Regions from separate parts of the Corynebacterium genitalium ATCC 33030 genome, predicted to be linked through region 1. Evidence: predicted binding sites of a transcription regulator. Region 1 holds the regulator's gene; the other holds the start of a gene.
The links. The regulator LexA, encoded in region 1, represses DNA repair genes until DNA is damaged. The targets are predictions, from matches to a motif close to CGAACANNTGTTCG.
Positions count from the first base shown of each region.

Region 2: HMPREF0291_RS11010 (HNH endonuclease signature motif containing protein) is a predicted target of LexA. The motif match lies at 1,696-1,709, and genes of this name have one in related genera.

Region 1 is NZ_CM000961.1:1,531,974-1,537,310, reverse strand. Features, by position in the region: gene hrpA (ATP-dependent RNA helicase HrpA) at 1-1,979, shown strand, start outside; gene nrdR (transcriptional regulator NrdR) at 1,976-2,440, opposite strand; gene HMPREF0291_RS07210 (hypothetical protein) at 2,471-2,707, opposite strand; gene lexA (transcriptional repressor LexA) at 3,160-3,831, shown strand; gene HMPREF0291_RS07200 (DeoR/GlpR family DNA-binding transcription regulator) at 3,865-4,518, shown strand; gene hflX (GTPase HflX) at 4,526-5,337, opposite strand, start outside.
Region 2 is NZ_CM000961.1:2,328,675-2,334,011, reverse strand. Features, by position in the region: gene HMPREF0291_RS11025 (ABC transporter ATP-binding protein) at 1-439, opposite strand, end outside; gene HMPREF0291_RS11020 (ectoine synthase) at 565-939, shown strand; gene HMPREF0291_RS11015 (cation efflux transmembrane domain-containing protein) at 1,018-1,623, shown strand; gene HMPREF0291_RS11010 (HNH endonuclease signature motif containing protein) at 1,782-3,056, shown strand; gene HMPREF0291_RS11005 (Nramp family divalent metal transporter) at 3,098-4,348, shown strand; gene HMPREF0291_RS11000 (thiamine phosphate synthase) at 4,345-5,004, opposite strand; gene HMPREF0291_RS10995 (DUF7218 family protein) at 4,997-5,284, opposite strand; gene HMPREF0291_RS10990 (DUF418 domain-containing protein) at 5,166-5,337, opposite strand, start outside.

The DNA.
Region 1 (5,337 bases):
ACGGCACTTCGAAGGAGTTCAAGGGAGCACGCGGCACACGCTTCATGATCTTCCCCGGTTCGGTGCTGGCGAAGAAGCCGCCGGAGTTCGTGATGGCTGCCGAACTCGTCGAAACGTCTCGTCTGTGGGCGCGTGACGTCGCCGCTATCGATCCCGCCTGGGTGGAGAAAGTCGCCGGCGGCCTGCTCAAGCACAACTATTCCGAGCCGATCTGGTCCATCAAGCGCGCCGCGCCCATGGTGCATCAAAAGTCCATGCTCTACGGAGTCACGGTTGTCGCTGATCGCCTGGTGCCGTACCACCGCGTGGACATGGATGCTGCGCGCACCATGTTCATCAGGCACGCGCTTATCGACGGCGAATGGAACGCCCACCACGCCTTTCTCAAACACAACGCCAAGCTCCTCGAAGAGGCCGCCAAAGTCGAGGAGAAGGTGCGCCGCCGCGGTCTCGTTGTCGACGAGGAGGCGTTGTTCGACTTTTACGACGAACGCCTGCCGGACAACATTGGGACCGGCCGCCACTTCGACGCATGGTGGAAGAAGAAAAAGCATGAGGACGCCGCATTCCTCGACTTCGACCCGAGCGCACTTATCGACGATTCCGACGCTGACACCAGCGAAGACTCCTTCCCCGACAAGATCCGCCAGGGAAGCATTGACTACGACCTGCAATACAAGTTCGAACCGGGCGACCCCTTTGACGGCGTCACCGTCCTTGTCCCTGTTCCCCTGTTAGCGGGTCTGGAGGAGCGCGAATTCGACTGGCTCGTGCCCGGTTTGCGCGAAGAACTAGTCACAGAGCTCATCCGCTCCCTACCAAAGGCGTTGCGCAAGACAGTCGTTCCTGCACCAGAGTTTGCCGCGCGCGCCCTAGACAAGCTCGTTCCTTACGAATCTCCGTTGAACGAGCAGCTCGCCGAGGTGTTGCGCTCCCTCGGAGGGCACGGCATTAACGCATCCGATTTCCGGCCCGAAGCGTTGCCGCCTCACCTGAAGATCACCTTTGCCTCCATCGACCGTAAAGGGAAGATCACCGACCACGACACGTCGCTGGCCGCGCTGAAGAAGCGCCGCGCCGGCCAAATCACCTCGTCTGTAGCAAAGGCGACCAAGAAGGCTGAATCCGACTCAGTTACGAAGTGGACGGAAGACACCCTTGGTGATGTGCCGGAAACTGTGACAACAAAGATCGAAGGCAACAACGTCGATGCTTTCCCCGCCTTGGAGGCGACCAATGACGGCGTACGTGTGAAGGTGTTCCCGACAAAGGCCGCTGCTGATCAATCCATGGTGACGGCGACGTTGGCAATGCTCATGCGCCAAATCGACGTCTCGGTCTCCCAGATGGTGAAAGGCCTGCCGTTGCGGCAGCGTGTGGCCGTCGATAAGTATCCGCACGGTGGTGCCGCTGGGCTGGTCGAAGATGCGCGCGTCGCCGCGATCCGCGATCTCATGTTCGCCCACGGTGGACCAGTGCGTACACCTGCAGAATTCGACGCGCTACTGAACAAGGTCAAGCCCGAGGTGGCCGGCATGGTTCGGCGCACGGTCGTCGGCATCGCCGGTGGTGTGGTCGAATACATCAACACTGCGGCGGAACTTCAGAACTGGGATGGCCCAGCTATCGACGACATCCGCCAGCAGATGAACTTCCTTCTACCCAAGAACGCCATCACAGTGCACGGGATGGAGAATCTTCAACACCTTCCGCGGTACATGTCGGCGATCCAGATTCGGCTCGAGGAGATGAACCGCGACCCCGACCGCGATGCAGACCGCCAATCGGTAGTCGACGACGTGAAGAAGTACCTCGATGCCAAACTGGCCCGGCTACCGCAGGCGGCCCGTAAATCCCGGGCAGTCAAGGACATTCTGTGGCGGATCCAAGAGCTGCGTGTGAGCTTATTCGCTCAGCGACTCGGTACAGCGAAACCGGTAAGCCCGAGGCGGATCGAGAAGATGGTGGATAAGCTCTAGATGCCTTCCATGCCGCGGTCTTTGCGGCGCATCAGCCTGATCTCGGATTCGAAGTCGTCGGCGCTTTCGAAAGACTTGTACACGGACGCGAAGCGCAGGTAGGCGACCTCGTCGAGTGCGCGGAGCGGCTCGAGGATGGCAAGGCCGATTTGGTTCGACGGAATCTGCGAGCTTCCCTGCGCGCGGACGATCTCTTCCACCTCTTGGGCGAGGCGCTTCAAAGCGTCATCGGAGACATCGCGTCCCTGGCACGCGCGGCGTACGCCGACAATGAGCTTGTCACGGTCGAAGGGTTCGCTGACTCCGTTGCGCTTGACCACGGTCAGGACAGCTTTCTCGACCGTGGTGAAACGACCACCGCACACGGTGCATTCACGTCGGCGCCGAATGGCCGATCCTGCGTCGACTAGGCGCGAGTCAGAAACCCGAGAGCTATCGTTCTGGCAAAAGGGGCAGTGCACCCCTCAAACTCTACTCCCCCAGAAAAATCTTTAGCGGTTGTTCACTGTTGCAACGGCGTTCTGGAGATTCGCAGACTCGTTCACCGGCTCCGGGCTGAAACCGTCGTCCTCGAAAGAGAACGCGCCGCCGAAGATAGAACCCGCAACGAGACCGAGGCCGAGCAGTGCGCCCATAAGCGTGGCCGCGCGCTTCTCGCGGCGAGTTTCGAGAGCCGTGTTCGGGCTGTCCGGATCCTCTGGGCGCGCTCGCAGGGGTGATTCATTCATTCGATTATGCTCATCGAGTGTTCGAACATGACGGTGCGAGGCACGAATCACCGGTGCACGGTCAAGGTCCCAAACATCCGCTGGCTCAACCTCAGCAGAACGGAGGTTATCGGTAGTATTAGCACTGTTAGGGCGGGCGAGAGAGATAGTCATCATTCTTCCTTTCTTGGTTCGGATTTGATTCTACGAACCGCACCGGACATGTTCGATTGCAATGATCGCTAGAATGTTCGATAGTTCCTATGTTCGATTTATAGCAAGGGCCGTAGAGTTTGTCTAGACGTGGTCAAGAAATATCGAACAAATTTGCCTACGCATGGTAAAAGTGGACACAAGGGAACCGAACGGTGCCGCGTGTCGTCGAACATTGGTGAGGAATTCCAGCGCTGAGTTTCTCGCCACACCGATAGGAACAAGGCACCGAGGACAACCGATCAGAGGAGAACAGGAACATGCCCCAGAGCGCAGACAAGAAACCGGACATTAAGACCCTGACAGAGAGGCAGCGCCGCATTCTCGAAGTCATTCAGGATGCGGTGGTGCTCCGCGGCTACCCGCCGAGCATTCGGGAGATCGGCGATGCCGCCGGCCTTCAGTCGACGTCGTCTGTGGCCTACCAGCTCAAGGAATTGGAGAAGAAGGGCTTTCTCCGTCGCGACCCGAACAAGCCCCGCGCCGTTGATCTGCGTCACCTGCCGGAGAATGGCCGGAAGAAGCGCAAGGCTGATCCGAAACCGGACGATGCGGCACCGCCGCGCTACATCCCCGTCGTCGGGCAGATTGCTGCGGGCAACCCGATTCTCGCTGAAGAGAACGTCGACGGCTACTTCCCTCTGCCGGAAGAACTCGTCGGCGACGGTGATCTCTACCTGCTCCAAGTCGTGGGTGAGTCCATGCGCGACGCGGGCATCCTCGACGGCGATTGGGTTGCCGTGCGTACCCAGCCGGTAGCGGAGGAAGGTCAGTTCGTCGCGGCGCTTATTGAGGGGGAAGCAACGGTGAAGGAGTTCCACAGGGATTCCTCCGGTGTGTGGCTTCTCCCCCACAACGAAGCCTTCGCCCCGATCAAGGGGGATGATGCTGAAATCATGGGGCTCGTTGTCTCCGTGTTTCGTAAGCTCTAGACCATGTCCCCTTTGAGCAGGTAAGGAAGACCCATGAACGCCGAAGAGCGATGCCAGCTCACCGCCTCCCACGGGCATGTGGAGTCTGCTGACCCGCGCTCGCAATCGGCCTCTCGGGCGAGCTCCTCTATCGCTCGAGCAGCTTTGGCGCACCTGCCAGACGATGGCGTCGTGTTCGTTGATTCCGGTGCAATGGCCGTGCATGTGGCCCAATCGTTCGCAGAGGCGGTGACATCAAGCGGCACCGGCAACGCAGCGGCGTTGTCCTTTGTCACGCACTCCATTCCTGTCGCCCTGGAGTTATCCAGCACAGCCGGTACACATGTTCAGCTCCTGGGCGGCTCCGTGAACTACGCGGCACAGTCCACCGCTGGTGACACGACCTTGCGTACGCTCGCGTTGATGCGGGCAAAGGTCGCCGTGATCGATGCCGACGCTCTCACCGTCAACCACGGCCTGTCTACGGATGATGCCCAACAAGCCGCAGTGAAGTCGGCAATGGTGATCAACGCTGAGAAGGTCGTGGTTCTTTGCAACTCCGCACGGTTCGGCCAGGAAGCGGTAGTCAGTTACGCCCCGCTCGACAGCATCGACGTGCTCATCACTGACGCGGACGCTTCGGATGAGGTGGTGCAGAAGCTGTCTGAACACGGCATCGACGTAGTCCGAACCGACCCAGACCACTAACTCGGTTCTACGCTACGACGAATTCTGCGTACTGCTCGGCGAGGACGCGGGGCAGGCGGACGTCGATAAGCGTGCCCTCTTCGTTGTACTCCTCGCTGCGCACAGTGCCCTCCTCATGGACGCGTGAGACAACATCGCCGCGGGTGAACGGGACGAGCAGCTTCACGTGGGCATCGAGAGTGTTCAAGAACATCTCGATCCGGCCCTCAAGCTCGTCAATCCCCTCGCCGGTCACGGCGGAGACGAAGACGACATTGTGCTTCGAATCCGCGAACGCGTGGCGTAGCTCGGCTAGCACGACGGGGTCCGCTTCGTCGATCTTGTTCACCACGATGATCTCCGGCGGAATCTCCTCGCCCGTGTCCCGGGTGATCTCCGCCAGGACATCGTTGACGGCCTTGATCTGCTTCAACGGGAACGGGTCGGAGCCATCGACAACGTGGAGCATGAGGTCAGCGCCGACCACCTCTTCCAGGGTGGACTTGAACGCCTCGACAAGCTGCGTGGGCAGGTGGCGGACGAAGCCGACAGTGTCGGTCAGGACGACGGTGCGGCCGTCAGCAAGCTCGGCGCGTCGCGTGGAGGGATCCAGGGTGGCAAACAGTGCGTCTTCGACGAGCACCCCAGCGTCGGTCATCGCGTTGATTAGCGAGGACTTGCCGGCGTTCGTATACCCGGCGATGGCGATCTTCGGCAGCGTCGAGCGCTGGCGCTGAGCGCGCTTGATGTCGCGGGCGGTCTTCATCCCGGAAAGGTCGCGGCGTAGCTTAGCCATGTCAGTGCGCAGACGGCGACGGTCGGCCTCAATACGCGTCTCAC
Region 2 (5,337 bases), 800 kb from region 1:
GAATGTCCGGCTTGCCCAGCAACGCAATGGCGAAGCGGACCCGCTGCTGTTCGCCGCCAGAGCATTTGCCCACCCGGCGGTTCTGAATCTTGGTGAGATTCGCCTGCTCGATCGCGGCCTCCACGCCGATGGAATCGCGGTGCGTGGAGTTGATCATGGCCAGGGTGTCTTTGACGGTGACAGTGTCGAGGAGACCGCCGGTCTGCATCACCGCACCGATGCGTGCGTCCCGGATCGCCTGCGCCGGGGTCATGTCGGCCACGCGTACTGTGCCGCTCGTCGGCTTGGTCAATCCGAGAATGAGGTCCACCAGGGTGGTTTTGCCTGCTCCGTTGCGCCCAAGCAGGCCGACGATTTCACCGCGGCCAATGCTCAGGCTGACATCTTCAACGGCTTTCACCGATCCGAAATGCTTGCTCACGTTCTGTGTTTCGATCATGCTTCACATTTCACTGCGCGCCGGGGAGCCGAACGTAGTCCTGCTGTCACGATCTCGGCGTGACAGTTGTCATGGGTGTTAGCCTGGGGTCAAGATTGCGAGCCGATCGATAAGGAGCACTAGCTATGTTCACCCGTTCCCGCGACGAAGTGGAAAAAGTCGAGTGGGGCGGCGGCACCTCTGAGCGTGTCGTCACCGCCAAGGACAACATGGGCTTCGCCATCGCCCACACTGTTGTCCGTGCTGGCACTGAGTCCAAGCTGCAGTACCGTAACCACCTCGAGGCTTGCTACTGCATCGGCGGCTCCGGTGAGGTCGAGGACACCGAGGGCAACGTGTACCCGATCACCCCGGGCACGGTGTATGTGCTTGATGAGCACGACGCCCACTACCTCCGCGGCGGCAAGGACGAGGACCTCATCCTAGTCTCTGTGTTCAACCCGGCCATCACCGGCGATGAGAAGCACGAGCTGACCGCCGACGGCTTCAGCTCCTACTAAACACGGTAAAACCCCAGGGACTCCGCAATGCGGAGTCTCTTTTTGTGTGAAAGGCCTGTTGCGAGCACCATGGGCAGTATGAACACTGACCGAATCCGCCGCGCCGTTCTCATTGTGGCGCTGCTGAACCTGCTCTACTTCTTCATCGAGTTCGCCGCGGCCGTGATGATTGGCTCAGCCGCGTTGTTTGCCGACTCCGCAGACTTTCTCGAGGACACGGCGATCAACCTGCTGGTGTTCTTTGCAGTGGCGTGGCCGGCGTCGCGCCGTCGAAAAGCAGGAAGCGTGCTCGCGGCGCTCATCCTGATTCCTGCGATCGCAGCGATCGTGATGGTTGTGACCAAGATTCTCAACCCGGAACCGCCATCTGCGGAAGGGCTGACTGCGGTGGCATTCGGTGCGCTGGTGGTCAACGTCATTTGCGCAGTGATCTTGCTGCAGTTGCGGGAGCAGGGCTCGTCACTCGCGACAGGTGCGTGGCTCGCGGCGCGTAACGACGCCCTTGCCAACATCCTCATCATTCTCGCCGGTCTACTCACCTTCGTATGGCCGACGGCGTGGTTCGACATCGTGGTCGGCGCGATCATCGCCGCGGTGAACCTCTCCGCCGCCAAGGAAGTGTGGGAAGAATCCCGCGAGGAGCACGATTCTGTCGAGGAAGCCTTCGCGGAAATGGAGGACTAGCTTTACGACGTTTTAGTCCGCCGCAAAACCCCAGGGACTCCGCAATGCGGAGTCTTTTTCATCGGTGATATTCGAACAATTGATCGATGGGTGTCCGGGTCGTTGTGTAGAGTCGGGGTAACCGACAACGTGGGGCATTAACAGGGGTGGTGGTCAGCGTGAACATACTGGATGAAGAGCTGGATCTGGAGTGGTTGGCTGAGGAAATCGTGGCGACATACGTTACGGTTGTTCGTTCGAAAGCGCGATTGATGGTGCTGATTGGCGATTTCGATCAGATGGGGTTAGCGAATGAGTGCGGAGCGACGAGTACGGCGGCCTGGCTAATCAGGCGGCTCGGGGTATCGGAGTCGACGGCGCATGAGTACGTGAGTGTTGCACGGCAACTGAACGATTTCCCATACCTGACGGAGATGTTCCTCGATGGTAACCTGAGCTACTCTGCGGTGCGTCTACTGCTCAAGTACCTGACCGCTGACAATGAGTTCGAGCTGGTGAAGATGGGCATGGAGCTGAACTACCACGGCCTGGAAAGCGCTCTCGCCGGAAAGCAGAAACCTAACGAGGCGAAGGAGGAGGGCAGGGAGTATTACCTGCGGTTGAAGCAGGAGGCAGACGGTGGCCTGAAGCTGTGGGGGAGGCTCAACGCCGCAGATGGTGAAGCTTTCAAGGCTGCGCTCAAAATTGGGCATCTCGCGTCCGCTGCCGAGGATGGGGAGCTAGAGAAGCTGCTGGGTGGGGATGGGGTGGTCGACAATGAGAAGGTAGATGAGCTCATCCATGAAAAAGAGAAGGATGAGGAGGCTCGACAGGCAAAGCGGGAGGTGTCTGGCTTCGGCTTGCCGACGCCGCGCGCCTTGGTCTTCTCCCTCATGGGAATAGTGAACATGGCCCGTACAAAACCCATCAGCACTCTTCGGGCGCCGGGCGCGCACGTGAACGTCATGATGACCGTGGACGGGCGAGCCTACTTGCCTAACAACGCTGGAGCGACGACCGAGACGCTGGAGCACCTCGTATCCAACGCCTTAGTCAGGTTGGATACGGTGAGTAATCAGGGCCTCATCCTGAACACCGGTCGGTCAACCCGCCTAGCAACGGACGGACAGGTCAACGCGCTCATGGCCATGTGGGGCGGGCAGTGCGCGACTCCGGGCTGTACGCATCGACGCTTCATGGAAATGCACCACATCCGCGACTGGGCTGAGGGCGGTATGACCGACCTGGATAATTTGCTGCCATTGTGCTCCGGATGCCACTCTCTGGTCACAGAAGGGTACACAACCATCACGCGCAATGGCCATGAGATCGTCTTCGAGTTCCGCGACGGTTCCAAATACGTCTCCTACAACCATTCCCTGCCCGTTCGGAATGACGGTTACGAGACTGCCGATTTGAACGAACCCCTGTGGGCCGACAGTTTCGCCGGATAAAGTAGTTCGGAACATGTCACCAACCGCAGAAGGGAACAGCGATGTCCACTGCAGTAAACGATCGCGACGACTCTGAGGTTACGGCTAAACGACGGTCAGGCTGGCTCGGTCCGGGCCTGCTCATTAGTGCCTCGTTCATTGGCCCGGGCACAGTCACCACGGCGACGGTCACAGGTGCAAGCTTCGGTTTCGCCCTGACATGGGCGATCGTGTTCTCGATCGTGGCCACGATCATCCTGCAAGAAATGTCTGCGCGCCTGGGACTCATGGGCGGGTTGAGCACGGGCGAAGCAATGCGCGAAACGTTCGAGTCGCCGGTGGCGAAGCTGCTGATGATCTCGCTCATTGTCACGGCTATCGGCATCGGCGGCGCCGCATACGCTGGCGGTGACACCACAGGTACAGCCCTCGCGCTTTCCGACGTCACCGGCCTGAGCATCCCCGTCCTGTCCTGCATCATCGTCGCTGTGATCGTTGTCCTTCTGCTGACCGGCAGCTACAAGGTCATCGAGAAATTCATGACCGCGCTGGTGATCATCCTGGCACTGATCTTCCTGATCACCGCAGTGGCAGTGAAGCCGGATCTCGGCGCGATGTTCAAAGGCATCTTCGTGCCGGGCCTTCCAGACGGCTCGGTGCTCACGGCGATCGCGCTGATCGGTACGACAGTGGTGCCCTACAACGTCTTCCTCCACTCCAACCTGGTCCAGGAAAAGTGGGGCGATGAGCCGGGCAAGCTGAGCTTGAAGAAAGCCCGCGTGGACAACATTGTGTCGATCTCCATCGGTGGGTTGATCACGTTGGCGATCGTGGCTACAGCAGCGTCGACGCTCTTTGCCCAGGGCATTGCAGCCGAATCAGCTGCGGAGCTGGCGGAGCCGTTGCGTCCGGTGCTCGGCGACTTCGCGCCGTGGGCGTTGGCGATCGGTCTGTTCGCGGCTGGCCTGACCTCGGCTATCGCCGGCCCGCTTGGCGCTGCCTACGCGATCTCCGGCGTGCTCGGCTGGTCCTCTGACCTGAAAGACAACAGGTTCCGCGCGATCTACCTGGCCGTGGTGCTCATCGGGCTGGTGATCGCGGTGACCGGTGTCAACCCGATCCAAGTGATTGTCCTGGCGCAGGCAGCCAACGGCATCCTGCTGCCAGTGGTGGCGTTCTTCTTGCTCTACACCATGAACAACAAGAAGCTGCTGGGAGACAACGCCAATGGCCTCGCCTCCAACATCCTCGGCGGCTTCATCTTCTTGGTCACCGTGGTGCTCGGCGGGTACTCGCTGTATAGCTTGTTCTAGCGGGATTGCTTGCCCCTGTCGAAGGCGGCGATCACGCGCTCAACGTACGCCTGCGGATCCTCGGCGTTCATGATGCCGCGGACGATAGCTACGCCGTCAACGCCGGCTGCGGCGAGGTCAGCGGCATCGTCGACGGTGACGTCGCCGATGGCGACGACGGGCAGCGAAGATGCAGCGACGAGCGGCGGATAGCCCTCCAGCCCCAGCGGTTCGCGGCCAGAGTCTTTTGTGGGAGTCGCGCGGAAGGGCCCTGCGCCGATGTAGTCGATGACGTCAGCGTACTGGTTGGCATCCTGCACGAGTTCCAGCGTCCCCGTGGTCAGGCCGATGATCGCATCTGGCCCAAGCAATTCGCGCGCGATGCGCGGATCGAGGTCGTCCTGGCCGATGTGCACGCCGGCGACGTTAGGAACGCGGGCCTGGCGTAGGGCGAGGGCGACGTCGGCGCGATCGTCGATAAGCACGTGCGTGGCGGGGTTGACCTCGTAGACAGCCTCCGCGACGGCCTGGCCGAGCTCGAACAGCGAGCGCGCAGAGATGGGTTTGCTGCGCACTTGGATCATTCCGGCGCCACCAGCGGCGGCTGCGCGCGCAGTGCCGACGATGTCAGGCCCCTGGCCGGTGATGAAGTAGCAGCGGAGATCAAGCTCAGTCATTGCGCAGCGCCTCGATGAGCTCGTCCTTGGTCATGTCGGATCGGCCGGGGATGTCCAGCTCCTGCGCGCGGGAGTAGAGCTCCTCGCGCGTCCAGTCATCGTAGGAGCCAGACTCGCCGCCCTTCGCACCGACATCGGAGCGCGAAGAGTTCGCCGCCGCGTTAGCGATGGCCGCCGCCTTCGACTTCGAATTGCCCTCCTGGCGGAGGCGTTGGTAGAGCTCCCCGTCCTTCACCGACGGGCCGCCGGGCGTGTTCTCCGGGTGCTTGTCCTGCGTCATGTGGGCCATTGTAGGCCTCCGCGTAGGGCTCGATCTTGCCGGTCTTGCCGTAG